Regions from separate parts of the Klebsiella africana genome, predicted to be linked through region 1. Evidence: predicted binding sites of a transcription regulator. Region 1 holds the regulator's gene; each other region holds the start of a gene.
The links. The regulator sigma-54, encoded in region 1, starts transcription at its own class of promoters, with help from an activator protein. The targets are predictions, from matches to a motif close to GTTGGCACANNTTTCGCTNT.

Region 1 (9,805 bases):
TTATCGCTATCGGCACCAGCCTGCCAGAGCTGGCTACCGCCATCGCTGGCGCGCGGAAAGGAGAAGATGATATTGCCATCGGCAATATTATCGGCGCAAACATCCTCAATATTGCGCTGGTGCTGGGGCTACCCGCGCTGATTGCGCCGGGGACTTTTGCCGCTGAAGCCTTTACCCGCGATTATGGCGTGATGCTGCTGGTCAGTCTGATCTTCGCGGTACTGTGCTGGCGCCGCCAGCAGCAGCCGGGACGACTGGTTGGCGCACTGCTGGTCGGCGGCTTTGTAGTTTGGTTGGCGATGCTGTTCTGGACAGCGCCGCTCTTCGTTGAATGACTCGGGATAACATCATGTCGCAAATAGATTTGCCCACGGATTTTGACTTTCAACAGGCAGGCCGTCAGGTGCTGGAAATTGAACGTGAAGGTCTGGCCCAGCTCGATCAATATATAAATGAAGATTTTACCCATGCCTGCGAAACCATTTTCCGCTGCGGCGGAAAAGTCGTGGTGATGGGGATGGGCAAATCTGGCCACATTGGCCGCAAAATGGCCGCCACTTTCGCCAGTACCGGTACCTCAGCATTTTTTGTCCATCCCGGTGAAGCCGCGCACGGTGATTTAGGTATGGTAACGCCGCAGGATGTGGTGATTGCGCTGTCAAACTCTGGCGAATCGAATGAGATACTGGCGCTGATCCCGGTTCTGAAACGCCAGCAGGTGAAACTTATCTGCATCACCAGTCGACCGGAGAGCAGCATGGCGCGCGCGGCGGATATTCACCTGTGCGTGAAAGTGCCCAAAGAGGCCTGCCCGTTAGGGCTGGCGCCCACCTCCAGCACCACCGCGGCGCTGGTAATGGGCGATGCCCTCGCCGTCGCTCTGCTGGAAGCCCGCGGCTTTACCGCCGAAGATTTCGCCCTGTCTCATCCGGGTGGCGCACTTGGTCGTAAGCTGTTGCTACGCGTCAATGATATTATGCATACCGGTGATGAAATCCCGCACGTCGGCTTACAGGCCACCCTGCGTGATGCGCTACTGGAAATCACGCGTAAAAATTTAGGCATGACTGCCATCTGCGATGACAATATGAATATCATCGGCATTTTCACCGATGGCGACCTGCGCCGGGTCTTCGATACCGGCGTCGATATGCGCGATGCCAGCATTGCCGACGTCATGACCCGGGGAGGGATCCGCATCCGTCCCGGCACCCTGGCGGTGGATGCGCTTAACCTGATGCAATCCCGTCATATTACCTGCGTGCTGGTTGCCGATGGCGACCATCTGCTGGGTGTGGTACATATGCACGATCTGCTGCGCGCGGGCGTAGTGTAAGTAAGGAAAAAATAATGAATAATGCTGATGCTCAGTTAGCAACCTGCTACGGGCCGGTAAGCCAGACGTTTCTCGATCGCGCGGCGAAGATCCGTTTGCTGATCCTCGATGTCGACGGTGTATTATCCGACGGGCTTATCTATATGGGTAATCAGGGCGAGGAGCTGAAGGCGTTCAACGTCCGTGATGGCTATGGTATCCGCTGTGCGCTGACCTCGGGTATTGAAGTGGCGATTATTACCGGGCGAAAAGCTAAACTGGTAGAAGATCGCTGTCAGACGCTGGGCATCACGCATTTGTATCAGGGGCAGTCGGATAAACTGCTGGCGTTCCGCGATCTTATGGACAGACTGGGTGTGTGCGCAGACGAAGTCGCCTACATCGGTGACGATCTGATTGACTGGCCGGTGATGGCCGAAGTAGGCCTTAGCGTCGCCGTTGCGGATGCGCATCCGCTGCTGCTGCCGCGCGCCGATTACATCACCCGGATTAATGGCGGCCGTGGCGCGGTACGTGAAGTCTGCGATTTGTTACTATTGGCGCAGGGCAAGTTGGATGAGGCCAAAGGGCAATCAATATGAGTAAAACCAGACGTTGGGTTATCATTTTACTGTCGCTGCTTGCGCTGATCCTCATCGGCCTGAATCTGGCGAATACGGACGACACGGCCCAGCCGGAGGTCAATCCCAACGACCCGACGTATAAAAGCGAACATACCGACACCGTGGTGTACAGTCCGGAAGGTGCCCTGAGCTATCGGCTGATTGCCGAACACGTGGAGTATTTTTCCGATCAGGAGGTCTCCTGGTTTACCAAACCGGTCATGACCACCTTTGATACCAATAAGGTGCCGACCTGGTCGATCAGGGCAGACAAAGCGAAGCTGACGAATGACCGGATGCTCTATCTTTACGGGCACGTTGAGGTGAATGCGCTCGCGCCGGATTCTCAACTGCGCAAAATTACGACGGATAACGCCCAAATAAATCTGGTAACGCAGGACGTTACCTCCGATGACATGGTGACGTTATACGGCACCACATTTAATTCCAGCGGCCTGAAAATGCGTGGAAACCTTCGCAGTAAAAATGCCGAGCTGATTGAAAAGGTGAGAACCTCTTATGAAATTCAGAACAAACAAACTCAGCCTTAAGATTGCGCTCGCCGGCGCGTTACTGGCCGCCAGCCTGCCGTCTCTGGCCAAGACGGGCGATACCGATCAGCCGATCCACATCGAGTCCGATCAGCAGTCGCTGGACATGCAGGGCAATGTCGTCACCTTCACCGGTAACGTGGTCGTGACCCAGGGGACGATCAAGATTAACGCGGATAAAGTGGTGGTCACCCGTCCGGGCAATGAGAAAGGCAAAGAGGTGATCGAAGGTTTTGGTAACCCGGCCACGTTCTATCAGATGCAGGATAATGGCAAACCGGTAAAAGGCCGGGCGTCGAAAATGCGCTACGAGCTGCAGAACGATTACGTCGTGCTAACCGGCAACGCTTACCTTGAGCAGCTCGACAGCAATATCAAGGGCGATAAGATCACCTATCTGGTGAAAGAGCAAAAAATGCAGGCCTTCAGCGACAAAGGTCGACGCGTCACCACCGTTCTGGTGCCGTCTGAGCTGCAGGACAAAAGCGGCAACCAGCAAAAGAAGAGTAACTAATTCGTTATGGCAACCTTAACTGCGAAGAATCTCGCCAAAGCTTATAAAGGCCGCCGCGTGGTGGAAGATGTCAGTCTCACCGTTAACTCCGGGGAGATTGTCGGCTTGCTCGGCCCGAACGGCGCCGGTAAAACCACTACCTTCTACATGGTGGTCGGCATTGTGCCGCGCGACGCGGGCAATATTATTATCGATGACGAAGACATCAGTCTGCTGCCGCTGCACGCGCGCGCGCGCCGGGGCATCGGCTATCTGCCGCAGGAAGCCTCCATTTTCCGTCGCCTGAGCGTCTATGACAACCTGATGGCGGTTCTGCAGATCCGTGACGATTTGAGCAGCGAACAGCGGGAAGATCGTGCCAAAGAGCTGATGGAAGAGTTTCATATTGAGCACCTGCGCGACAGCCTCGGTCAGGCGCTCTCCGGTGGTGAACGCCGCCGCGTTGAAATCGCCCGCGCGCTGGCGGCAAACCCAAAATTTATTCTTCTGGATGAACCGTTTGCCGGCGTTGACCCGATCTCCGTTATCGATATCAAACGCATCATTGAGCACCTGCGCGACAGCGGTCTCGGCGTTCTGATTACCGACCATAACGTCCGTGAGACCCTCGCGGTCTGCGAACGCGCGTATATTGTCAGTCAGGGACACCTTATCGCTCATGGTACACCGCAGCAGATCCTCGAAGATGAGCAGGTTAAGCGCGTGTATCTTGGGGAAGACTTCAGACTCTGATAGGGTAGAGGTTACAGACGTTTTAGCCGGAGATATTTACCCTGAACATGAAGCAAGGTTTGCAATTAAGGCTTAGCCAACAGCTTGCCATGACGCCGCAGCTGCAGCAGGCGATTCGTTTGCTGCAGTTGTCCACGTTAGAACTCCAGCAAGAGCTCCAGCAAGCGCTGGAAAGTAACCCGTTGCTTGAGCAAACCGATCTTCACGACGAGGTAGAGGCAAAAGAGGTGGAGGACCGCGAGTCCCTCGATACCGTCGATGCGCTTGAGCAAAAAGAGATGCCCGACGAGCTGCCCCTCGATGCCAGTTGGGATGAGATCTATACCGCCGGCACGCCGTCGGGTAACGGCGTCGACTATCAGGACGACGAACTACCTGTCTATCAAGGTGAAACCACCCAGACGCTTCAGGATTACCTGATGTGGCAGGTTGAGCTGACGCCTTTCACCGACACCGACCGCGCAATTGCCACCTCCATCGTCGACGCCGTCGACGATACGGGCTACCTCACCGTTCAGATTGAAGATATCGTCGACAGCATCGGCGATGACGAGATCGGCCTGGAAGAGGTGGAAGCGGTCCTGAAGCGCATCCAGCGTTTTGATCCGGTTGGCGTCGCGGCAAAAGATCTGCGCGACTGCCTGCTGATCCAGCTGTCGCAATTCGCCAAAGAGACGCCGTGGCTGGAAGAGGCTCGGCTGATTATCAGCGATCATCTCGATCTGCTGGCAAACCATGATTTCCGCACCCTGATGCGGGTGACGCGCCTGAAAGAAGAGGTGCTGAAAGAGGCGGTGAACCTGATCCAGTCCCTGGATCCGCGTCCTGGCCAGTCCATTCAGACCAGCGAACCGGAATATGTCATCCCGGATGTGCTGGTGCGCAAGGTCAGCGGCCGCTGGACCGTGGAGCTCAACGCCGACAGCATTCCCCGGCTGAAAATTAATCAACAGTATGCAGCCATGGGCAACAACGCCCGCAATGACGCCGACGGCCAGTTCATTCGTAGCAATCTGCAGGAAGCCCGCTGGCTGATTAAAAGTCTGGAAAGCCGCAACGATACCCTGCTGCGCGTCAGCCGCTGCATCGTTGAACAACAGCAGGCTTTTTTCGAGCAGGGTGAAGAGTATATGAAGCCGATGGTGCTGGCCGATATCGCCCAGGCCGTCGAGATGCATGAATCGACGATTTCCCGTGTGACCACGCAAAAATATCTGCACAGTCCGCGCGGTATTTTTGAACTGAAGTATTTCTTTTCCAGCCATGTGAATACCGAAGGCGGCGGCGAAGCCTCGTCGACGGCCATTCGTGCGCTGGTGAAGAAGTTAATCGCCGCGGAAAACCCCGCGAAGCCGTTGAGCGACAGCAAGCTCACTTCCATGCTGTCCGAGCAGGGTATCATGGTGGCGCGCCGCACTGTCGCAAAGTACAGAGAGTCTTTATCCATCCCGCCGTCAAACCAGCGTAAACAACTGGTCTGACACAACCGATAAGGAAGACACTATGCAGCTCAACATTACAGGACACAACGTCGAGATCACTCCCGCCATGCGCGACTTCGTTACAGCGAAGTTCAGCAAGCTGGAGCAATTTTTCGACCGGATCAATCAGGTCTATATTGTGTTAAAAGTAGAGAAAGTGACGCAAATTGCGGACGCGAATCTGCATGTCAACGGTGGCGAAATCCATGCCAGTGCGGAAGGGCAGGATATGTATGCAGCTGTCGATGGTCTTATTGATAAGCTGGCAAGACAGTTAACGAAGCACAAAGATAAACTAAAACAACACTAATTGTCCGGGCCCCTCTGCGTCCGCTGCTAGGTACCATCGGCGGCGGGCGCGGGGGCGCTCAGGTGAAATTATGATGAACAACGATTCGGCTCTACAACTGAGCAACGTCCTGAACCAGGAATGTACCCGTAGCCAGGTTCACTGCCAGAGCAAGAAGCGTGCTCTGGAAATCATTAGCGAACTGGCCGCCAAACAGTTAAGTTTGCCGCCGCAGGTGGTGTTCGAAGCGATCCTCACCCGTGAAAAAATGGGCAGTACCGGGATCGGCAATGGTATCGCCATTCCTCACGGTAAACTGGAAGAGGATACGCTGCGTGCTGTCGGTGTTTTTGTCCAGTTGGAAACCCCCATCGCCTTCGACGCGATCGACAATCAGCCTGTTGATCTGCTGTTCGCGCTGCTGGTGCCGGCCGACCAGACAAAGACTCATCTGCATACGCTCTCCCTGGTGGCCAAACGGCTGGCGGACAAAGCGATTTGCCGTCGCCTGCGCGCGGCGCAGAGCGATGAAGAGTTGTATGAGATCATCACCGAAGCAGGAAGCAGCGATGACGCATAACGGCAGTCGCACCTTATCCTTTATCGTACTGAGGAGAAACGGTACATGGTACTGATGATCGTCAGCGGCCGCTCGGGCTCGGGGAAATCCGTCGCTCTGCGAGCGCTGGAAGATATGGGCTTTTACTGCGTGGATAACCTGCCGGTCGTGCTGTTGCCAGACCTGGCGCGGTCGCTGGCTGACCGCAATATCTCCGCGGCCGTCAGCATCGACGTGCGTAACATGCCGGAATCACCGGAGATCTTCGAGCAGGCGATGCAGAATCTGCCGGAATGCTTTTCGCCGCAGCTGCTGTTTCTCGATGCCGACCGCAATACCCTGATTCGCCGATACAGCGACACCCGTCGTCTGCATCCGCTGTCGAGCAAGAATCTGTCGCTGGAAAGCGCCATCGACGAAGAGAGCGATCTGCTGGAGCCCCTGCGCTCCCGCGCCGATCTGATCGTCGATACGTCCGAAATGTCGGTGCATGAACTGGCCGAGATGCTGCGTACTCGCCTGTTAGGCAAACGCGAGCGTGAATTGACGATGGTCTTCGAATCCTTCGGCTTTAAGCACGGTATCCCGATCGATGCCGATTACGTCTTTGACGTGCGCTTCCTGCCCAACCCGCACTGGGATCCGAAACTGCGCCCGATGACCGGTCTGGATAAACCTGTAGCCGCCTTCCTCGACCGGCATACCGAAGTGCACAACTTTATCTACCAGACCCGGAGCTATCTTGAGCTATGGTTACCGATGCTGGAGACCAACAATCGCAGCTATCTGACGGTGGCCATTGGCTGCACCGGCGGTAAACATCGTTCGGTTTATATTGCTGAACAACTGGCTGACTACTTCCGCTCGCGCGGCAAGAACGTGCAGTCTCGTCATCGGACGCTGGAAAAACGTAAATCATGACCGTAAAGCAGACCGTTGAGATCACCAATAAGCTGGGCATGCACGCCCGCCCGGCGATGAAGCTGTTTGAGCTGATGCAGAATTTCGATGCCGAAGTACTGCTGCGCAACGATGAAGGAACCGAGGCGGAGGCAAACAGCGTGATTGCCCTGCTGATGCTGGACTCGGCGAAAGGGCGACAGATAGAGGTGGAGGCCAGCGGTCCGCAGGAAGTGGAAGCCCTCGCCGCGGTGATTGCCCTGTTTAACGCTGGCTTTGACGAAGACTAAACGTGACGCTTCCCGGCGACGGACGACTGGAGACTGTACCAGCCCCGGCGCCGGATTAACCCGTTAATAGAGCTTATGCTCGCGCATGAACCCTTCCCCTCCCAGCTGTCGCATCTGGCGCAGGATCCAGGCCTGGCGGCTGCGCACATAGCCCGAGGGCGCATCGGCGCGATAGCGGATCGGGTTTGGCAGCACCGCGGCCAGCAGCGCCGCTTCACCCGGCGTCAACTGGCTGGCAGGTTTATGAAAATAGCGCTGGGCGGCCGCTTCCACACCAAATATTCCATCGCCGAACTCGGCAATATTCAGGTAGACGGTCAGGATCCGCTTTTTACTCCACACGGTTTCTATGCCGATGGTCAGCCCGGCCTCCAGCCCCTTGCGCAGCCAGCTACGGCCATCCCATAAAAACAGGTTCTTTGCCGTCTGCTGCGACAGCGTTGACGCGCCGCGAATCCGCGTCTCGTGACGTTCATTGTGCGCCAGCGCTTTCTCTATCGCCGATACGTCAAATCCCCAGTGTTCCGGGAACTTCTGATCTTCGGCCGCCATCACCGCCAGCCCCATCCACGGAGAGATCTTATCCATGGCGACCCAGTCGGAATGCGCCAGATAATGGAAATCGCCGGACAGCCAGGCGCTCACCTGCCGCTCAAGCATCACCGCCGAAAACGGTACCGGCAGCACGCTAAACAACGCAATACCCCCGCCCCAGAAGACAGCGGCGATCAGTAGCAGGCGCAGCACCAAACGTTTTAACAGCGCAAGGGGCGCAACGCGGAGCCTCATGCGCTCAGCGCCAGCACGCGGGCCACCAGCTTCTCAATTCCGCTGGCGGCTTGCGCAATGTCCTCCGCCAGCATATACGCCGGCGTGGTGACCACTTTGTTGTCTTCATCCACCACGATGTCATCGACCGGGCAAGGCACGTGCTCTGCCCCCATTTCTTCCACCACATCGGCGGTATCAAGATCGGTCCCAATGGTTATCCGCAGCGGAAACGCAAAGATTTTCGGCAGCATCGCTGGGGCAATGCACATAAAGCCCAGCGGCTTGCCGGCCTGATGCATCGCCAGCGCCAGGTCCCGCAGCTCGGGATCCACCAGGCATTCGCTGCCTTCGGCGGCGAAGCTACTTAAATTTTTCGCCGCGCCGAAGCCGCCAGGGACGATCAGCGCGTCCAGCGTCTCCGCACGCGCCTGCGCCAGCGGCAGGATGTCACCGCGGGCGATACGCGCCGCTTCAATCAGCACGTTGCGCTGTTCCATCAGCGGCTCACCCGTCAGATGGTTGATGACGTCGCGCTGCGGTTTATCGGGCGCAAAGCATACTGCCTGCGCGCCGTTACGCGCGATCGCCAGCAGGGTAATAACTGCCTCATGGATTTCACTGCCGTCGTACACGCCGCAGCCGCTCAGTACCACACCAATTTTTTTCATCGCTTTCGCTCCTCCATGCAACTCGCTGAAACCAGTCAAAAATGTCGATTAACTCGCTATGCTTCACATATTTTACTGATTCATGTAACAAATTAGTTAAGCTTTGCTATCTTAATGAGCGAGCAATCCACTTCTTCGGTTGCGCCACGTAACAACATCACTCAAACAACACTGGCTCAACCACCAGTTCCCTGGTGTTGGCGCAGTATTCGCGCACCCCGGTCTGTCCGGGGTCATTTTTTGCTGGCTTTCGCCACCCACGCCTTCAGCACCGCTACATCGTTTTGCCACTCGGATTTCATCTCTTCAACCCATTCAGCGACATTATCAGACCAGGCAGGCAGATCCGGAGTCTGGATCTGCTGGCCCAGCTGCTGGATGTGGCGCAGTCCGATAGAACCTGCCGCGCCCTTGATTTTATGGCCCTCTTCGACGATTCCTTTTTGGTCGCGGGCGGTTAAATTAGACTCCAGAACCGACATATAACCCGGCATCATCTTCTCAAACACCGCGAGACCATCGTTGATAAGCTTCGGCCCGACCAGCTCGATGTATTGCTCCAGCATATCGGTATCCAGCACCGCATCGGCTTTATGCCGATCGGTCGCCGGCGCGTCCTGCGTCTCCTCATCCGGCGCATCCCAGAATTTTTTGATCATGGCCGTCAGCGCAGGCACCGATAGCGGCTTGCTCAGCACATCGTCCATCCCGGCGTCGAGGTACTCTTTCTTATTCTTCAGCACGTTGGCGGTCAGGGCCACCAGTGGCGGTAGCTCGTCAGCGGCAAAGCGCTGTTTCAGTTCACGGGAAATATCCAGGCCGGTCATGTCCGGTAGCTGAATATCCAACAGCACAAGGTCATATTCGCCTGGCTCGAACATCTCCAGCGCGGCTTTCCCGGTCATCGCCACATCAACGCTGTTACCCAGTTTTTCCAGCACTGAACGGGCCACAATAACGTTGAGCTCAATGTCTTCCACCAGCAGCACGTTGAGCGCCGGTAATGGCATGTCGTCTTCCGCCAGCGTATCTTCCACTTCTTCCGCAATGGCAGGCGCATGGACGGTAAGCGTAAAGGTCGCCCCTTTGCCCGGCTGGCTGGTAACGCTGAT
Region 2 (9,805 bases), 590 kb from region 1:
GTCGCCGCCCATCTGCATCACGTTATGCTGCGGTTCCAGCAAAAAGCCGCCGGTTCCACTCGCCATCTCCGTTTCCGCGGGGGTGTTGGGTTTGCTGCTGCAGGCAGCGAGGAGCACACAAAGGGGAAGTAAAGCCAGATAGCGACGCTTCAACATGGGAATTCCGTTTAACAAATTCAGCAAGGGATAATTATGGTAAAGCATGCGACGACCAACAAGAAAGCGACAATCTGTTTGTAGACAAAATAGTCCTTCAACGGCTCCTCCTTTGCGTGCTTTCATGCCCTGCAACGTTTCATCCCCCCTTTCAATCTTTCAAAATAAAATATTTATCTTTCATTTTGCGATCTATTTAACACTTTAAAACCTTTCAAAGTGATTAAAATCAGCCTGCGGTTAGCAAGAAAAATAACATGCTGAAGGAGAGAACAATGATTGACGTCGTGACCCACGGCGCGGAGTGGTTTATCGGCCTGTTTCAGAAAGGCGGCGAGGTATTTACCGGCATGGTGACCGGGATCCTCCCCTTACTGATCAGCCTGCTGGTGATCATGAACGCGCTGATCAACTTTATCGGCCAGCAGCGGATCGAGAAGCTGGCGCAGCGCTGCGCCGGAAACCCGATATCCCGTTACCTGCTGCTACCCTGCATCGGCACCTTCGTGTTTTGTAACCCAATGACGTTAAGCCTCGGCCGCTTTATGCCTGAGAAGTACAAGCCCAGCTATTACGCGGCGGCGTCGTATAGCTGCCACTCAATGAACGGGCTGTTTCCACATATCAACCCCGGCGAGCTGTTCGTCTATCTCGGCATCGCCAATGGCCTCACCACCCTCGGCCTGCCGCTCGGTCCGCTGGCGGTGAGCTACCTGCTGGTCGGCCTGGTGACCAACTTCTTCCGCGGCTGGGTCACCGATCTGACCACCTCAATTTTCGAGAGAAAAATGGCGATTCAGCTTTCCCAGAAAGTGCATCTGTCAGGAGCGACATCATGACCCGTATTCGTATAGAGAAAGGCACCGGCGGCTGGGGCGGCCCGCTTGAGCTCGACGTCGTCGAAGGCAAAAAGATCGTCTATATCACCGCCGGCACCCGCCCGGCGATCGTTGACCGCATCGCCAGCCTGACCGGCTGGCAGCCGGTGGACGGGTTTAAAGAGGGAGAACCAGCGGAAAGCGAGATCGGCGTGGCGATTATCGACTGCGGGGGCACCCTGCGCTGCGGGCTCTATCCTAAACGCCGCATCCCGACGGTGAATATCCATGCCACCGGCAAATCAGGGCCGCTGGCCCAGTACATCACGGAAGATATTTATGTCTCCGGCGTCAAAGAGGACAACATCCAGTGCATCGCTCCCGACAGCGCAGGGGTTTCCGAGCCGCCGGCGGAAAACAAGAGCGCGGGTCGCGATTACGACACTAGCAAGAAGATCACCGAACAGAGCGATGGCCTGCTGGCGAAGGTCGGGATGGGGATGGGATCGGTGGTGGCAGTGCTGTTCCAGGCCGGGCGCGACACCATTGATACGGTGCTGAAAACCATTCTGCCGTTTATGGCCTTCGTCTCGGCGCTGATCGGCATCATCATGGCCTCCGGCATTGGCGACTGGATTGCCCACGGCCTGGCGCCGCTCGCCAGCCATCCGCTGGGGCTGGTGACCCTGGCGCTGATCTGCTCCTTCCCGCTGCTGTCGCCGTTTCTCGGCCCCGGCGCGGTTATCGCCCAGGTCATCGGCGTGCTGATCGGCGTTCAAATCGGCCTTGGCAACATTCCGCCGCACCTCGCCCTGCCCGCGCTATTCGCCATTAACGCCCAGGCCGCCTGCGATTTTATTCCGGTAGGCCTGTCGCTGGCCGAAGCCCGCCAGGATACCGTGCGCGTCGGCGTGCCGTCGGTGCTGGTCAGTCGCTTCCTGACAGGCGCGCCAACCGTGCTGATCGCGTGGTTCGTTTCCGGATTTATTTACCAGTAAGAGGTTCCTGAAGATGACTGTGATTTACCAGACCACCATTACGCACATCGGCGCCTGCGCGACGATGGCGCTGGAAGAGCAAATGCTGATCACCTTCCGCGAGGGCGCCCCGGCGGATATTGAAGAGTACTGCTTTATTCACAACCACGGCGAGCTGGCCGGCGCGCTGCGGCCGGGGGCAGAGCTGCAGCTTGGCGAACAGCGCTACCCGGTGACCGCCGTCGGCGAGGTAGCCGAACAAAACCTGCGCGAGCTGGGCCACATCACCCTGCGCTTTGACGGCCATCGTGAAGCGGAGTTCCCCGGTACCGTCCATGTGGCGGGCCCGGTGCCGGACGCCATCGCGCCCGGCTGCGTACTGAAATTTGTTGCTTAAAAGGAGAGAGAGATGAATCAGGTTGCTGTTGTCATTGGTGGCGGACAAACCTTAGGAGAGTTTCTGTGCCGCGGGCTGGCCGCCGAGGGCTACCGCGTGGCGGTGGTCGATATTCAAAGTGAAAAAGCCAGCCGCGTCGCCCAAGAGATCAACGCTGAATATGGCGAAGGTATGGCGTACGGTTTCGGCGCCGACGCCACCAGCGAGGCCAGCGTCACCGCGCTGGCCCATGGGGTGGACGAGATTTTCTCGCGCGTCGATCTGCTGGTATACAGTGCCGGGATCGCCAAAGCGGCGTTTATTAGCGACTTTGCGCTGGGTGATTTCGACCGCTCGCTACAGGTCAATCTGGTGGGCTATTTCCTCTGCGCCCGCGAGTTCTCCCGGCTGATGATCCGCGACGGCATTAAGGGACGCATCATTCAGATCAACTCGAAATCCGGCAAAGTCGGCAGTAAGCACAACTCCGGCTACAGCGCGGCGAAGTTCGGCGGCGTCGGGCTGACCCAGTCGCTGGCGCTGGATCTGGCGGAGTACGGTATTACCGTCCATTCGCTGATGCTCGGCAATCTGTTGAAATCGCCGATGTTCCAGTCGCTGCTGCCGCAGTACGCCACCAAGCTCGGTATCGATGAGAGCGAAGTCGAGCAGTACTACATCGATAAGGTGCCGCTGAAGCGCGGCTGCGAATATCAGGATGTGCTGAACGTATTGATGTTTTACGCCAGCCCGCAGGCGTCGTACTGCACGGGCCAGTCAATTAACGTCACCGGCGGCCAGGTGATGTTTTAACAGGTTCCCGGATGGCGCAGCGCTTATCCGGGCTACAAAACGGTAGGTCGGGTCAGGCGCTAGCCGCCACCCGACAACAAACGGTACCCGGGTTGTTCCCGGTATCACACTTTCAGGAGACATTATGGTTACCGCACTCATTACCGTCGCCGCCATCGCCTGGCTTACCCAGCTGGCCTTTGGCGGCTGGCAGATCCGCCGCTTCAATCGCGCCTTTGATAGCCTTTGCCAGCAGGGCCGGGTCGGCGTCGGCCGCTCCGCCGGGCGCTTTCAACCGCGCGCCATCGTCGCCATCGCCGTCGATGATAACGACCGCATTAGCGATACGCTGCTGATGAAAGGTTTTACTATTTTCGCCCGCCCGCAAAAAATTCCCACGCTTACCGGCAAACATATCGCGGAATTGCAACCTGATGTGATCTTTCCCCATGATCCGCGCTGTCAGAATGCACTATCATTAGCGCTTAATCCGAAACATGGGTAATTTCGTTGTAAAAGTAAATATCTTGCGAAATTATCACTTCGAAACTTAAACGCAGGATAGACGCCTATGAAACCCCGTCAGCGCCAGGCAGCCATTCTCGAGTTCCTGCAGTCGCAGGGAAAATGCTCGGTCGAAGAGCTGGCGCAACACTTCGATACCACCGGCACCACCATCCGTAAGGATCTGGTCACGCTGGAAAATGCCGGCACCGTCATTCGCACCTACGGTGGCGTGATGCTTAACAAGGATGAAGCCGATCCGCCGATCGATCACAAGACGCTGATCAACACTCATAAAAAAGCGCGCATCGCCGAAGCTGCCGTCCGTTTTATTCACGACGGCGACTCCCTTATCCTCGACGCTGGCAGCACCGTGCTGCAAATGGTCCCGCTGCTCAGCCACTTCAATAACATCACGGTGATGACCAACAGTCTGCATATCGTCAACGCCCTTGCCGAACTGGATAATGAACAGACTATCCTGATGCCCGGCGGCACCTTCCGCAAAAAATCGGCCTCGTTCCATGGCCAACTGGCGGAGAACGCCTTTGAGCAGTTCAGTTTTGACAAGCTGTTTATGGGCACCGACGGCATCGATCTGAACGCCGGCGTGACCACCTTCAATGAGGTGTATACCGTCAGCAAAGCGATGTGCAATGCCGCCCGCGAAGTGATCCTGATGGCCGACTCATCCAAGTTTGGTCGTAAAAGCCCCAATATTGTCTGCGGCCTGGAGCGCGTGGATAAATTGATTACCGATGCCGATATTGACCCTGCATTCCAGCAGGCGCTGGAAGCCAAAGGCATAGAAGTCATTATTACTGGAGAACATCATGAGTAACTTTCTGTTAGAGGCCGGACGCCAGACCCTGATGCTTGAGCTGCAGGAGGCGAGCCGCCTGCCGGAACGCCTGGGCGACGACTTCATCCGCGCGGCGGAAACCATCATCCACTGCGAGGGCAAACTGATTGTCTCCGGTATCGGTAAATCCGGCCACATCGGTAAAAAGCTGGCGGCCACCTTCGCCAGCACCGGCACCCCGGCCTTTTTCGTCCATCCGGCGGAAGCCCTGCATGGCGATCTCGGCATGCTCGATAGCCGCGACGTGATGCTGTTTATCTCCTACTCCGGCAGCGCGAAAGAGCTGGATCTCATCGTGCCGCGGCTGGAAGAAAAATCCATTCCGCTGCTGGCGATGACCGGCAAATCCACCTCGCCGCTGGCGCTGGCGGCGAAAGCGGTGCTGGATATCGCCGTGGAGCGCGAAGCCTGTCCGATGCATCTGGCGCCAACCTCCAGCACCGTCAACACGCTGATGCTGGGCGACGCGTTGGCGATGGCGGTGATGCAGGCGCGCGGTTTCAATGAAGAGGATTTCGCCCGTTCCCACCCGGCGGGCGCCCTCGGCGCGCGGCTGCTGAACAAAGTGCATCACCTGATGCGTCGCGATGAAGAAGTGCCGCGGGTCAATACCGAGGCCAACGTCATGGACGCCATGCTTGAACTCAGCCGCACCGGACTCGGCCTGGTGGCGGTCTGCGATGAAGCCAACCGCGTGCAGGGCGTTTTCACCGACGGTGACCTGCGCCGCTGGCTGGTAGGCGGCGGCACGTTAGACGATGGCGTCACGCAGGCGATGACCCGCAACGGCGTGACGCTGCAGGCGGAGAGCCGCGCGGTGGAAGCCAAAGAGCGGCTGATGAAACACAAAATCAGCGCCGCGCCGGTCGTAGATGAAAACGGCCAACTGGTCGGTGCCATCAACCTGCAGAACTTTTACCAGGCGGGGATCCTTTAAGACCCAGACGTTTCGCCAACCGATGCAGGTTGGCGACGTCCAGTTCCAGCGCGCGGGCGGTCGCCGCCCAGTTGCCCTGGTTCGCCTCCAGCGCACGGCTAATGGCTTCTCGCTGAAAAGAGTCGGTCGCCTCGCTCAGATTGACGTTTCCCGTCGCGGGCGCCGCTGCCGCTGTGTCAGTCAGCAACATCGGCGCCGCCACCGCAAACTGGAAATGCTGCGGCTCCAGGACCACTTCATCACCGGCCTGGGTGGCCCGCGCCAGCACCACCGCCCGGTGAATAGCATGCTCCAGTTCGCGCACGTTGCCCGGCCAGGACCACTGCTGCAGCCGGTTTCGCGCCGCCTCAGCCAAAATGACCCGCGCCAGCCCCATCCGCAGACGGCACTGCTCGCAGAAATAGCCCGCCAGCAGCACCACATCGTTTTCCCGCTCGCGTAGCGGCGGAACCGACAGCGGGAAGACGCTCAGGCGGTGATAGAGATCGGCGCGAAAGCGCCCTGCCACCACTTCCTGGCGCAGATCGCGGTTAGTCGCCGCCAGCACCCGCACATCGACCCGCAGGCTGCGGTCATCGCCGACGCGCTGAATATCGCCATACTGCAGCACGCGCAGCAGTTTCGCCTGCAGCGCCAGCGACAGTTCGCCGATTTCGTCAAGGAACAGGGTGCCGTTATCAGCCATCTCAAATTTACCGCTGCGGTTGCTGATAGCCCCGGTAAATGCCCCTTTCACATGGCCGAACAGCTCGCTCTCCGCCACGCTTTCCGGCAGCGCCGCGCAGTTGAGGTACACCAGCGGATTGGCGGCTCGCGGCGACCCCTGATGCACCGCCTTCGCCACCAGCTCTTTACCGGTGCCGGTTTCGCCGCTGATCAGCACGTTTAAATCCGAGGCGGCGACGATATCGATCTCTTTTTTCAGCTGCAGCATGGGCGCCGACAGGCCGATGATCTCCTGACGTTCCGGCAGCGGGTAATTCACCGCCTGCGCCGGCAGGACGTTTTGCGCCTCGAGGCGGGCGATAAGCAGCGCGTTATTCAATGCCCCGGCCACCAGCGCGGCAATTAGCCGCAGCTCTTCATCGCTAAAGCTATCGAAACGGTCGGCATCCATGCCATCAAGGGTCAGCGCGCCAATCAGCGTCTGCCCGGCAAACAGCGGCAGTCCCACGCAGGCATGGACTTTGAGGCTCTCCTGACCGGGGATCAGGCCGTCATAGGGGTCGGGCAGGTCGCTATCCGCCGGGAAGCGTACCACATCCCCGGCGCGCGCAATCGCCTCCAGCCGCGGGTGTCCTTCCAGAGCAAAGCGCCGACCTAGCACATCCTGCGCCAGGCCATCGATCGCCAGCGGCACAAACTGATGCGCCTCATAGCGCAGCAGCGCTGAAGCATCGCAGCCGAGGATCTGCCGCAGGGTGGTAATCAGGCGCGAAAAACGGTCGGTGTGACCAATATCGCTTTGTAAATCAATGGCGATTCTCGCCAGCTCGTCGACGGAAAAACTCATTGCCGCTCCATTGTCATTTTGACAATACACATTGTCATATCGACTATTTTAACCATTGTCATTTTGACAACAACTAAAATCGGAAAAAATAAAAAACAGATAATTATCAATTAATTAAAAAGTTGGCACGCAACTTGATATAAGCCAATCAACTGAATTTAAACACACTGTATTGATTGAGGTTGCTATGTCTATTGTGGTTAAAAATAACATTCTTTGGGTTGGCCAACGCGATTGGGAAGTGCGTGATTTCCACGGCACCGAATATAAAACGCTGCGCGGCAGCAGCTACAACAGCTATCTCATTCGCGAGGAAAAAAACGTGCTGATCGATACCGTCGATCATAAATTCAGCCGCGAGTTCGTGCAGAACCTGCGCAGCGAAATCGATCTCGCTGACCTCGACTACATCGTCATTAACCACGCCGAAGAGGATCATGCCGGCGCGCTGACCGAACTGATGATGCAGATCCCGGATACGCCGATCTACTGCACCGCCAACGCCATCGACTCGATCAACGGCCATCATCATCATCCTGAGTGGAACTTCCACGTGGTGAAAACCGGCGATACTCTCGATATCGGTAATGGTAAACAGCTGATCTTCGTGGAAACGCCGATGCTGCACTGGCCTGACAGCATGATGACCTACCTGACCGGTGACGCGGTGCTGTTCAGCAACGACGCCTTCGGCCAGCACTACTGCGACGAACACCTGTTCAACGATGAAGTGGACCAGATTGAACTGTACGAACAGTGCCAGCGCTACTACGCCAACATTCTGACGCCGTTCAGCCGCCTGGTGACGCCGAAAATTACTGAAATCCTCGGCTTCAACCTGCCGGTGGAGATGATTGCCACCTCCCACGGCGTGGTCTGGCGCGATAACCCGACGCAAATCGTCGAAAAATACCTCGAGTGGGCGGCGGATTACCAGGAAGATCGCATCACGATTTTCTACGACACCATGTCCAACAACACCCGTATGATGGCGGACGCCATTGCCCAGGGGATCACCGAAGTTGACCCGCGGGTGGCGGTAAAAATCTTCAATGTCGCCCGCAGCGACAAAAACGACATTCTGACCAACGTTTTCCGCTCGAAAGGCGTACTGGTGGGCACCTCCACCATGAACAACGTGATGATGCCGAAAATCGCCGGGCTGGTGGAAGAGATGACCGGGCTGCGTTTTCGCAATAAACGCGCCAGCGCCTTTGGCTCGCACGGCTGGAGCGGCGGCGCGGTAGACCGCCTGTCCACCCGCCTGCAGGATGCCGGTTTTGAGATGTCGCTGAGCCTGAAAGCCAAATGGCGCCCGGATATCGACGCGCTGGAACTGTGCCGCCAACACGGTCGCGACATCGCCCGCCAGTGGGCCCTCTCTCCGCTGCCGGTTGCTGAAGCAGCGACAACGCCGGAACCACAGGATTGCGTCTGCGCCGCCGCCGCGGCCGCTGACCTCGGTCCCATGATGCAGTGCAGCGTGTGCCAGTGGGTCTATGACCCGGCGAAAGGCGAACCTAACCAGGATGTACAGCCGGGTACGCCGTGGAATGAAGTGCCGGACAATTTCCTCTGCCCTGAGTGTTCTCTTGGCAAAGATGTCTTTGACGTACTGGCGACGGAGGCAAAATGAGTGATGGCATCGTCATCATCGGCTCGGGCTTCGCGGCCCGCCAGCTGGTGAAAAATATCCGTAAGCAGGATACGCAAATCCCGCTGACGTTAATCGCCGCCGATAGCATGGATGAGTACAACAAACCGGACCTCAGCCATGTCATCAGCCGCGGGCAGAAGGCCGACGATCTGACCCTGCAAAGCGCCGGCGAGTTCGCCGAGCAGTACAATCTGCGTCTGTTTCCCCATACCTGGGTAAGCGATATCGACGCCGAAAACCGGTTAGTGAAGAGCCAGGATAACCAGTGGCGCTACGACAAACTGGTGCTGGCCACCGGCGCGGCGCCGTTTATCCCGCCGGTACCGGGGCGCGAACTGATGCTAACGCTCAATAGCCAGCGCGAATATGGCGCAGCGCAGAGCCAGCTCCGCGATGCCAGGCGGGTGCTGATCGTCGGCGGCGGCCTGATTGGCTGCGAGCTGGCGATGGATTTCTGCCGGGCCGGCAAAGCGGTAACCGTGGTTGATAACTCCGCCAGCGTGCTGGCGGCGCTGATGCCGCCGGAAGCCAGCAGCCGCCTGCAGCATCGGCTCACCGAGATGGGCGTACATCTGATGCTGAAAACGCAGCTGGAGGGGCTGGAGCAAACCGCCGACGGCATTCGCGTCAATCTCGATCGCCAGCGCACGATAACCGTGGATGCGGTGGTGGCCGCCGCTGGCCTGCGCCCGGAAACCTCGCTGGCGCGCCACGCCGGATTGCAAATTAACCGCGGTATTGTGGTCAATAACCAGCTGCAAACCAGCGACCCGGCGATTTATGCCCTCGGCGACTGCGCGGAAATCAACGGCGTGGTACTGCCGTTCCTGCAGCCGATTTTACTCAGTGCCATGTGCCTGAGTAAAAACCTGCTGGCGCAGGCGGGGGAACTCAAACTGCCGCCAATGCTGGTAAAAGTGAAAACGCCGGAGCTGCCGCTGCATCTGGCCGGCGACACCCGCCGCGACGATCTGACGTGGAATATCGTGGCCGCCAAAGAGGGGCTGGTGGCGAAAGGGCTGGATGCCGAAAATCAGCTGCGCGCCTTCGTGGTGAGCGAAGATAAAATGAAGGAAGCCTTTGCGCTGCTCAAGCAACTGGTGAGTTGATGGTTTTCCCGGCTTGCGGCGTAAACGCCTTAGCCGGGCTACGGTATTGTCCTGGTAGCCCGGCTAAGCGCAGCGCAAGCCGGGAAAATATCCAGCCTAACGCG
Region 3 (9,805 bases), 610 kb from region 1:
AGAGAATCCGGACAAGGGACTGTTACGCTCTTATCCGGTCGATTATGACGATTACTCTTCGTTTACACTCTCTTCCTGCGGCGGGATGTCATTAAACCAGCTATCCAGCTTCTGGCGCAGTTTATCCACTCCCTGCTTCTTCAGTGAAGAGAAGGCTTCCACCTGCACATCACCGTTAAAGGCAATCGCCGCTTCCCGAACCATATTGATCTGAGCTTTACGCGCACCGCTGGCCAGTTTGTCCGCTTTAGTTAACAGCACCAGTACCGGGATGTTGCTCTCCACGGCCCACTGAATCATCTGCTGATCGAGATCTTTAAGCGGATGACGAATGTCCATCAGCACCACGAGACCCTTCAGGCACAGACGTTTTTCCAGGTATTCCCCCAGCGCACGCTGCCATTTGATCTTCATCTCTTCCGGGACTTGCGCATAACCATAGCCGGGCAGGTCGACCAGGCGTTTGCCTTCTGCGACTTCGAACAGGTTTATCAGTTGCGTACGTCCGGGCGTTTTGGAGGTGCGCGCCAGGTTTTTCTGGTTGGTCAGCGTATTCAGCGCGCTGGATTTCCCCGCATTGGAGCGGCCGGCGAACGCCACTTCAATACCAGTATCGGCAGGAAGATGGCGGATATCTGGCGCGCTAGTGACAAAGTGCGTCAGTTGATAATTCCAGTTGGTCAAGACGGTCGTCTCCGTTAAAACAGGCTATGGCAGGGATTATACCTGAACAGCAGAAAAAGGCTGTTTTTACCGCACGTCGGTTCTGTAAGTAAAAACCATGCTCTTTGTGAGACATTGGCTATTCTTCGTATAGGACATACCTGAGAGAAATGAGACTATATGGTAGTAACTTTCTGAAAATAAATGATTTATAAAAATAGAGAAATCTGAAAATGAATTTTTAACGGCCAGACTGGTTGTCGATTTTTGTCAACAAGGTAAAGTAATACACAACGGCGGGGATGCTGAAAGGATTAGGACTCAGGACGAGGAGTCAGGAAGCGCCAGGAGGCGAAGACCATAGGATTGTCAGGATGACGCGCGTCTTGGAGACGTTTCAAAGGGAAAAGGAAGCAACAAGGATAGTTGGACGCTAAGGGAAAGACAGGGTGAGTCGTTAGCGAACAGGGAAAGAAGAGCCCGTTAAGGGTGGTCAGTGAGGAAAAAGGCGACAGAGTAATCTGTCGCCTTTTTTCTTTGCTTGCTTTCTGCTAGATTCCGCCTCAATTCTATACTGAATATTACTGTCTGAAGATTACACATCATGAAAAAACCGACATCCGCCACCCGTGGCAAATCCGGCCGCAAGTCGCGTGAAGAATTAAATCAGGAAGCTCGCGATCGCAAACGGCAGAAGAAACATCGTGGCCATGCGGCTGGAAGTCGCGCGAATGGCGGCGATGCGGCTTCAGCGGGTAAAAAACAGCGTCAGGCGCAAGATCCGCGCGTGGGTAGTAAAAAACCGATCCCGCTGGGCGTAAGCGAAAGCAGTACCCCAGCTCCCAAGCAGCATAAACCAAAGAGCGAGAAACCTATGCTTTCACCGCAGGCTGAGCTGGAGTTGCTGGAGAATGATGAGCGCCTGGACGCGCTGCTGGAACGTCTGGAAGAGGGCGGCACCCTGAATGCTGAAGAGCAGAGCTGGGTGGACGCCAAACTGGATCGCATTGATGAGCTGATGCAGCAGCTCGGCCTCTCTTACGATGACGAAGATGAAGAAGAGGAAGAACGTCAGGAAGATATGATGCGTCTGCTGAAGGGTGGAAACTAACATTTGCATCCCATCGGATTCCCGGTACTGCTTATAACCCTTCTGGTTATATGTTATCTGCTGTGGTTATTCGTTAAACTACGACGGTTGTCGCGGCGTCAGAAATGGCTGCGCAACCGGCTCATGACCCGCGGTGCGGTGGGGCCGGGACGGCGTACCCGTCGGCGGCACCATCGGAAGGAGTGAGCATGTCTGAGCAGATAATCGACTGGGATCTGGCCCTGATCCAGAAATATAACTATTCCGGGCCGCGCTATACCTCGTATCCCACCGCGCTGGAGTTTTCACCGCAATTCGGCGCGGCGGAATTCGATGCCGCTGTGGCCCGTTACCCACAGCGTCCCCTGTCGCTGTACGTGCATATCCCGTTTTGCCATAAGCTGTGTTATTTCTGCGGCTGCAATAAGATAGTCACCCGCCAACAGCATAAAGCCGATCAATATCTTGATGTCCTTGAACAGGAGATCATTCACCGCGCGCCGCTGTTTGCCAGTCGTCAGGTTAAGCAATTGCATTGGGGAGGCGGCACGCCAACCTATCTCAATAAGGCGCAAATCAGTCGTCTGATGGATCTGTTGCGCAGCCACTTCCATTTCAGCGCGGAAGCCGAGATCTCCATTGAGGTCGATCCGCGTGAGATCGAGCTGGATGTCCTCGATCATTTACGCGCTGAGGGTTTCAACCGCCTGAGTATGGGCGTGCAGGACTTCAATAAAGAGGTTCAGCGCCTGGTTAACCGTGAGCAAGACGAAGCGTTCATCTTTGATTTGCTCCACCATGCGCGGGAGATTGGTTTTACCTCAACCAATATCGACCTCATCTACGGCCTGCCGAAGCAAACGCCGGAGAGCTTCGCCTTTACCCTGCAAAAGGTTGCCGAGCTTAATCCTGACCGTCTGAGCGTGTTTAACTACGCGCATCTGCCCACGCTCTTTGCCGCTCAGCGGAAGATTAAAGATGCCGATCTGCCCTCCGCTGAACAGAAGCTGGAGATCCTCCAGGAGACCATCGGCTCGCTGACGGCGGCAGGCTATCAGTTTATCGGCATGGACCACTTTGCACGCCCAGACGATGAATTAGCGGTCGCGCAACGTCATGGCATACTACACCGCAATTTCCAGGGTTACACCACCCAGGGGGATACTGATCTGCTGGGGATGGGCGTTTCGGCGATCAGCATGATTGGCGACAGCTACGCCCAGAACCAAAAAGAGCTCAAGCAGTACTACCAGCAGGTGGCAGAGCAAGGGGACGCTCTGTGGCGCGGGATCGCGTTAACTCGCGATGACTGTTTGCGTCGCGACGTGATTAAGGCGCTGATCTGTAACTTCCGGCTGGATATCGCGGCGGTCGAGACGCAGTGGGACGTGGATTTTGCGTCTTATTTTGCCGAGGATCTGAAGCTGCTGGCGCCGCTGGCGCATGACGGGCTGGTGGAGGTGGATAGTAAGGCTATTCAGGTAACAGCGAAAGGCCGCCTGCTGATCCGCAACATCTGTATGTGCTTTGATGCCTATCTACGGCAAAAGGCCCGGATGCAGCAGTTCTCACGGGTTATTTAATGTTTTCCCCCTCTCCCGCAGGAGAGGGGGAATAATTAGCTAAACAGCCCGACCAGCGCAGCGCACAGCACGGCAGCGACTGCCGTTTGTGGCGTGTGACTCGCAGCGGCGCCGCTCGATATCATACTCACCAGTGATTCAAACATGATGCTCTCCCCTAATGCCGGGCACGATCATACTCAACTCATCGGAACAGTAAAGTACAAAATAGCAGCACTTTGCGCTGATCGGCGATTTTTCATCATGCCGTTAATCACTACTCCATGCCCAACTCTTTTAGCTTACGTGTCAGAGTATTACGCCCCCATCCCAGCAGGCGCGCAGCCTCCTGCTTGTGCCCCTGAGTATGGCGCAGGGCGGTCGTCAGCAGCGTGCGCTCCATTTCGGGTTGCGCTTCTGAAAGCAAGTTTTGATGACCGGATCGCAGCGCCCGATCGGCCCACTGACCCAGCAGCGTCGCCCAGCTGTCGGGCTGCATCTGCGTCGGGCTGTCCGGAACCGTGGTCTCAAACAGTTCGCTCGGCAGATCCTGCGTCAGCACCTCCTGGCCGGCGGCCATGACGGTGAGCCAGCGACAGGTGTTTTCCAGCTGACGGACGTTGCCTGGCCACGCCAGGCGGGTCAGCGCTGTCTCCGTTTCCGGATGCAGCTGTTTGGCTTCAACACCCAGCTCACGGGCGGCTATCTGCAGAAAATGGCGGGCCAGACGCGGAATATCTTCCCGGCGCTCGCGCAGCGGCGGCAAATGTACCCGGATAACGTTCAGGCGGTGGAATAAATCTTCCCGGAATTTCCCCTCCTGCACCCGTTGCTCCAGATTCTGGTGGGTGGCGGCGATGATCCGCACATCGACCTTCACCGGCGCGTAGCCGCCCACGCGATAAAACTGACCATCCGCCAGTACGCGCAGCAGACGAGTCTGGACATCAAGCGGCATATCGCCAATTTCATCCAGGAACAGCGTACCGCCGTCAGCCTGTTCAAAGCGACCCTGACGGACGGTATTGGCGCCGGTAAAGGCTCCTTTTTCATGGCCGAACAGTTCGGACTCAATCAGGTCCTTGGGGATCGCCGCCATATTCAACGCGATAAACGGCGCTTTTGAACGTGGGCTATGGCGATGCAGGGCATGTGCGACAAGCTCTTTACCGGTACCGGATTCGCCATTGATCAGCACGCTGATGGATGAGCGCGACAAGCGGCCAATAATACGAAAGACATCCTGCATAGCTGGCGCTTCGCCAATGATATCGGCGGTTGGGCTACTTATCGGCGCATTTCGCGGCTGCTGTTGCTCCTGATAGTGGCTTATCGCCCGGTCGACGAGGGCGACGGCTTCATCGATATCAAAAGGTTTGGGCAGATAATCAAACGCGCCCTGCTGATAAGCGCTGACCGCGGCGTCCAGATCGGAATGCGCAGTCATTATGATGACCGGAAGCATTGGATGGCGCTGCTTAATCTGTTTGAGCAGCGCCAGACCATCCATTCCCGGCATACGGATATCTGACAGCAGTACATCCGGGGTTTTGGTGGTGAGGGCATCTAGCACCTCATTGCCGCTTTCGAACGTTGTGCAGCTCAAGCCGGCCCCGGTGAGCGCGCGTTCAAGCACCCAGCGGATGGAGCTATCGTCATCAACGATCCAGGCTATCCCTCGTTGCATAAACACCTCTACTTCCGAATAGGCAGGTATACCGAAAATTCGGTATGACCCGGCCAGCTGGTGAATTCAATTTTGCCGGAGTGCTGATCGATAAGGCTGCGGGCGATAGATAAGCCCAGGCCGGTACCGCCTTCGCGACCGCTGACCATTGGATAGAACAACGTATCCTGGAGATGGGGCGGAATACCCGGGCCATTATCTTCAACGTCAATACGGGCGGCGAGGCGATAACGCACCCCGTGCAGCGTCAGCTGGAAAGCGGTGCGGGTGCGGAGAACAATTTCGCCCCCTTCCGGCCCCAGCGCCTGCAGCGCATTACGGACGATGTTCAGCAACACCTGTTCAATTTGATCCGGGTCGTGGGGCAGTTCCGGTAGGCTGGGGTCGTAATCGCGGACCAACTTCACGTTGTCCGGCAACTCCATGGAAACCAGTTTGACTACCCGTTCGGCGACTTTGTGGATGCTTTCGGTAACGTGCATGCCCGGATGCTGTGGTCCGAGCAGGCGGTCGACCAGATTTCTCAGCCGGTCGGCCTGCTCAATGATCACTTTGGTATATTCCGTTAGCGCCGGGTCGGGCAGTGCTTTGCTGAGCAGCTGGGCCGCGCCGCGCAGGCCGCCTAACGGATTTTTTATCTCATGCGCCAGGCCGCGGACGAGGTCGCGGGCGGCGACCTGCTGCGCATGCTGCAGCTGCTCCTGGCTCAGGCGGCGCTGATTATCCATCGGCGCCATTTCCAGCAGAATAAAGCCTTCCGGCAGCCGCTGGGCGGTCAACGACAGGATGTGCGAACGGCCATCGATAACCAGCGTCACTTCGTTATCAGTAAACCCCTGGCCCGCCTGCAGGCTTTCCTGCATCAGCCCGATATTCAACGAAAAATAGCTCAATAGCTCAGGTAACGGGGTGCCAAACAGCTTGCGCGAACTCTGCGCCAGCAGCTGCTGCGCCGCAGGGTTGGCAAAGTGCACCGCCAGGTCATCATCGACCAGTAAAATACTGTTGATAAGGGAGTTAAGGATCTGCCCAGCATCGGGCAGTGTGCCTGTTGCCATTCGACAGTCTCCTGAAAATGAGTGCACCAATTTAGTGCAGTATAGCTTTTTATCGGTAAAAAGCTCGTGAGATCAGCGTGTTGGTGGAGAAAAAAGCCCATCCTGAGATGGGCTGAAAGTTTCCACGGCAACAAAATATCCTGGGCATCTCGCGCCACAACACGACATACCCTGGATTTACAGCAAAATTAGACGCTGTAGTACAGTTCGAACTCAACCGGATGCGGCGTCATGCGTACGCGGTCGTTCTCTTCCAGACGCAGGGCGATGTAGGCATCGATAGCGTCATTGGTGAACACGCCGCCAGCGGTCAGGAACTCGCGGTCAGCATCCAGGGCCTGCAGGGCTTCTTCCAGAGAGCCGGCAACCTGCGGGATCTCTTTCGCTTCTTCCGGCGGCAGGTCATACAGGTTTTTGTCCATTGCTTCGCCCGGATGGATTTTGTTCTTGATACCATCAAGGCCAGCCATCAGCAGCGCCGCAAAGCACAGGTACGGGTTAGCAGCCGGGTCCGGGAAGCGCACTTCGATACGACGCGCTTTCGGAGAGGTCACCACCGGAATACGGATAGAGGCAGAGCGGTTACGGGCAGAGTAAGCCAGCATAACCGGCGCTTCGTAACCCGGGACCAGACGCTTGTAGGAGTTGGTGGTCGGGTTCGCCAGGGCGTTGATGGCTTTAGCGTGTTTGATGACGCCGCCGATGTAGAACAGCGCCTGCTCAGACAGACCAGCGTATTTGTCGCCGGAGAACAGGTTAGTCCCGTTTTTCGCCAGAGACATATGGCAGTGCATGCCGGAGCCGTTATCGCCGAACATTGGTTTCGGCATAAAGGTCGCGGTTTTACCGAAGCGGTGAGCGACGTTGTGAACAACGTATTTGTAAATCTGAATTTCGTCCGCTTTTTTGGTCATGGTGTTGAAGCGGGTTGCCACTTCGTTCTGACCTGCGGTAGCCACTTCGTGGTGGTGAGCTTCAACAACCAGGCCCATCTCTTCCATGATCATACACATGGTGGAACGGATATCCTGAGAAGAGTCTACTGGCGGAACCGGGAAGTAACCCCCTTTCACGCCCGGACGGTGGCCTTTGTTACCGCCTTCATATTTGGTGGAGGAGTTCCACGCACCTTCGATGTCATCGATCGCGACATGGGAGCCAGAAATAGAGGCGCCGAAACGGATGTCGTCAAACAGGAAAAATTCTGGTTCCGGCCCGAACAGGACGGTGTCGGCGATACCGGTGGCACGCAGATACTCTTCAGCGCGTTTCGCGATGGAGCGCGGGTCACGGTCGTAGCCCTGCAGAGTGCCTGGCTCGAGGATATCGCAACGGATGATCAGGGTCGGTTCTTCGTAGAACGGGTCAATGACCGCGGTGGACGCGTCCGGCATCAGGACCATGTCAGATTCGTTGATACCTTTCCAGCCACCAATCGAGGAGCCATCAAACATTTTGCCTTCTTCGAAGAATTCGGCATTTACCTGATGAGACGGAATCGTGACGTGCTGTTCTTTACCTTTGGTATCGGTGAAGCGCAGATCGACAAACTTCACTTCGTGCTCGTTCAGCATCGTCAAAACGTGTTCAGCGGACATACTTAAACTCTCCCGGATTGGTCATTGTCGTCGTGGTAACGAAAACTTCATACTGCTTAAAAGTGGCGTTGTTGCCTTAAAAAATATAAAGCGAAATCTGTGCCAACTTTTAAATGCCCCATAAAACGCTGTATCATGCGCACCATAGTGCAAAAGGACTGCACCATGATGGAGATAATGCACCAAAGTAGTGCCTCAGTGTGAACATTGAGCACCATTTTGGTGCAATTTTTGTTACGGTGCCCTTTTATCGCTCCGTGAAAGCGGTCACAAAGAAACTCTGCAATACTTGTTTGCGGAGGATGTTTGTGATCCTGTTCAGTCCTTCGCTTAATACGTGTACAATAACGCGCTATTTCTAATGCCTGAGGCAAAGTTGTGATCGAAAATCTGCGTAATATCGCCATCATCGCGCACGTTGACCATGGTAAAACTACCCTGGTTGACAAGCTGCTACAGCAATCCGGTACGTTCGACGCACGTACTGAAGCACAAGAACGTGTGATGGACTCCAACGATTTGGAGAAAGAGCGTGGGATTACCATCCTCGCGAAAAACACCGCAATCAAATGGAATGATTACCGTATCAACATCGTTGATACCCCAGGGCACGCCGACTTCGGAGGTGAAGTTGAGCGTGTTATGTCCATGGTTGACTCTGTGCTGCTGGTGGTAGATGCCTTTGATGGCCCGATGCCGCAAACGCGCTTCGTGACCAAAAAAGCTTTTGCCCACGGTCTGAAGCCGATCGTGGTCATTAACAAAGTTGACCGCCCGGGCGCGCGTCCGGACTGGGTTGTCGATCAGGTGTTCGACCTGTTCGTTAACCTCGACGCGACCGACGAACAGCTGGACTTCCCGATCGTTTACGCGTCCGCGCTGAACGGTATCGCGGGTCTGGACCACGAAGACATGGCTGACGACATGACCCCGCTGTACCAGGCGATTGTCGATCGCGTGCCGGCGCCGGACGTTGACCTTGACGGCCCGCTGCAGATGCAGATCTCCCAGCTGGACTACAACAACTACGTTGGCGTCATCGGCATCGGCCGCATCAAACGCGGTAAAGTGAAGCCGAACCAGCAGGTCACTATCATCGATAGCGAAGGCAAAACCCGTAACGGTAAAGTCGGTAAAGTGCTGACTCACCTGGGTCTGGAGCGTATCGAGAGCGACGTAGCTGAAGCTGGCGACATCATCGCGATCACCGGTTTGGGCGAGCTGAACATCTCCGACACCATCTGCGACCCGCAGAATGTCGAAGCGCTGCCGGCCCTGTCCGTTGATGAGCCGACCGTTTCCATGTTCTTCAACGTCAACACCTCTCCGTTCTGCGGTAAAGAAGGTAAGTTCGTTACCTCTCGCCAGATCCTGGACCGCCTGAACAAAGAGCTGGTACACAACGTGGCGCTGCGCGTTGAAGAAACCGAAGACGCTGATGCGTTCCGCGTTTCCGGCCGTGGTGAACTGCACCTGTCCGTTCTGATTGAAAACATGCGTCGTGAAGGTTTCGAGATGGCGGTTTCCCGTCCGAAAGTTATCTTCCGTGAAATCGATGGCCGTAAACAAGAGCCGTTCGAGAACGTGACGCTGGACGTCGAAGAGCAGCACCAGGGTTCTGTGATGCAGGCGCTGGGCGAGCGTAAAGGCGACCTGAAAAACATGAATCCGGACGGTAAAGGCCGCGTACGTCTCGACTACGTGATCCCAAGCCGCGGTCTGATCGGCTTCCGTTCAGAGTTCATGACCATGACCTCCGGTACCGGTCTGCTGTACTCCACCTTCAGCCACTACGACGACGTTCGTCCGGGCGAAGTGGGCCAGCGTAACAACGGCGTGCTGATCTCCAACGGTCAGGGTAAAGCGGTAGCGTTCGCGCTGTTCGGTCTGCAGGATCGCGGTAAGCTGTTCCTCGGTCACGGTGCGGAAGTTTACGAAGGCCAGATCATCGGTATTCACAGCCGCTCTAACGACCTGACCGTAAACTGCCTGACCGGTAAGAAACTGACCAACATGCGTGCGTCCGGTACTGACGAAGCCACGGTTCTGGTTCCGCCGGTTAAGATGACCCTGGAACAGGCTCTGGAGTTCATCGATGACGACGAACTGGTAGAAGTCACTCCGACCTCTATCCGTATCCGTAAACG

Region 2: the regulator sigma-54 is predicted to act here: its motif matches at 7,057-7,076, upstream of norV (anaerobic nitric oxide reductase flavorubredoxin).
Region 3: the regulator sigma-54 is predicted to act here: its motif matches at 7,746-7,765, upstream of glnA (glutamate--ammonia ligase).

What each region holds. Positions count from the first base shown of each region.
Region 1 is NZ_CP084874.1:532,156-541,960, reverse strand. Features, by position in the region: gene LGL98_RS02610 (calcium/sodium antiporter) at 1-335, shown strand, start outside; gene kdsD (arabinose-5-phosphate isomerase KdsD) at 332-1,336, shown strand; gene kdsC (3-deoxy-manno-octulosonate-8-phosphatase KdsC) at 1,351-1,917, shown strand; gene lptC (LPS export ABC transporter periplasmic protein LptC) at 1,914-2,489, shown strand; gene lptA (lipopolysaccharide ABC transporter substrate-binding protein LptA) at 2,458-3,003, shown strand; gene lptB (LPS export ABC transporter ATP-binding protein) at 3,010-3,735, shown strand; gene rpoN (RNA polymerase factor sigma-54) at 3,783-5,216, shown strand; gene hpf (ribosome hibernation promoting factor) at 5,239-5,526, shown strand; gene ptsN (PTS IIA-like nitrogen regulatory protein PtsN) at 5,597-6,085, shown strand; gene rapZ (RNase adapter RapZ) at 6,131-6,985, shown strand; gene npr (PTS phosphocarrier protein NPr) at 6,982-7,254, shown strand; gene mtgA (monofunctional biosynthetic peptidoglycan transglycosylase) at 7,318-8,043, opposite strand; gene elbB (isoprenoid biosynthesis glyoxalase ElbB) at 8,040-8,693, opposite strand; gene arcB (aerobic respiration two-component sensor histidine kinase ArcB) at 8,927-9,805, opposite strand, start outside.
Region 2 is NZ_CP084874.1:1,127,004-1,136,808, reverse strand. Features, by position in the region: gene mltB (lytic murein transglycosylase B) at 1-156, opposite strand, end outside; gene srlA (PTS glucitol/sorbitol transporter subunit IIC) at 432-995, shown strand; gene srlE (PTS glucitol/sorbitol transporter subunit IIB) at 992-1,972, shown strand; gene srlB (PTS glucitol/sorbitol transporter subunit IIA) at 1,986-2,348, shown strand; gene srlD (sorbitol-6-phosphate dehydrogenase) at 2,361-3,140, shown strand; gene gutM (transcriptional regulator GutM) at 3,265-3,624, shown strand; gene srlR (glucitol operon DNA-binding transcriptional repressor SrlR) at 3,691-4,464, shown strand; gene gutQ (arabinose-5-phosphate isomerase GutQ) at 4,457-5,422, shown strand; gene norR (nitric oxide reductase transcriptional regulator NorR) at 5,385-6,935, opposite strand; gene norV (anaerobic nitric oxide reductase flavorubredoxin) at 7,123-8,571, shown strand; gene norW (NADH:flavorubredoxin reductase NorW) at 8,568-9,701, shown strand; gene LGL98_RS05500 (HoxN/HupN/NixA family nickel/cobalt transporter) at 9,798-9,805, opposite strand, start outside.
Region 3 is NZ_CP084874.1:5,170,896-5,180,700, reverse strand. Features, by position in the region: gene yihA (ribosome biogenesis GTP-binding protein YihA/YsxC) at 52-684, opposite strand; gene yihI (Der GTPase-activating protein YihI) at 1,268-1,774, shown strand; gene hemN (oxygen-independent coproporphyrinogen III oxidase) at 1,963-3,336, shown strand; gene LGL98_RS24845 (YshB family small membrane protein) at 3,372-3,482, opposite strand; gene glnG (nitrogen regulation protein NR(I)) at 3,593-5,002, opposite strand; gene glnL (nitrogen regulation protein NR(II)) at 5,011-6,060, opposite strand; gene glnA (glutamate--ammonia ligase) at 6,249-7,658, opposite strand; gene typA (ribosome-dependent GTPase TypA) at 8,037-9,805, shown strand, end outside.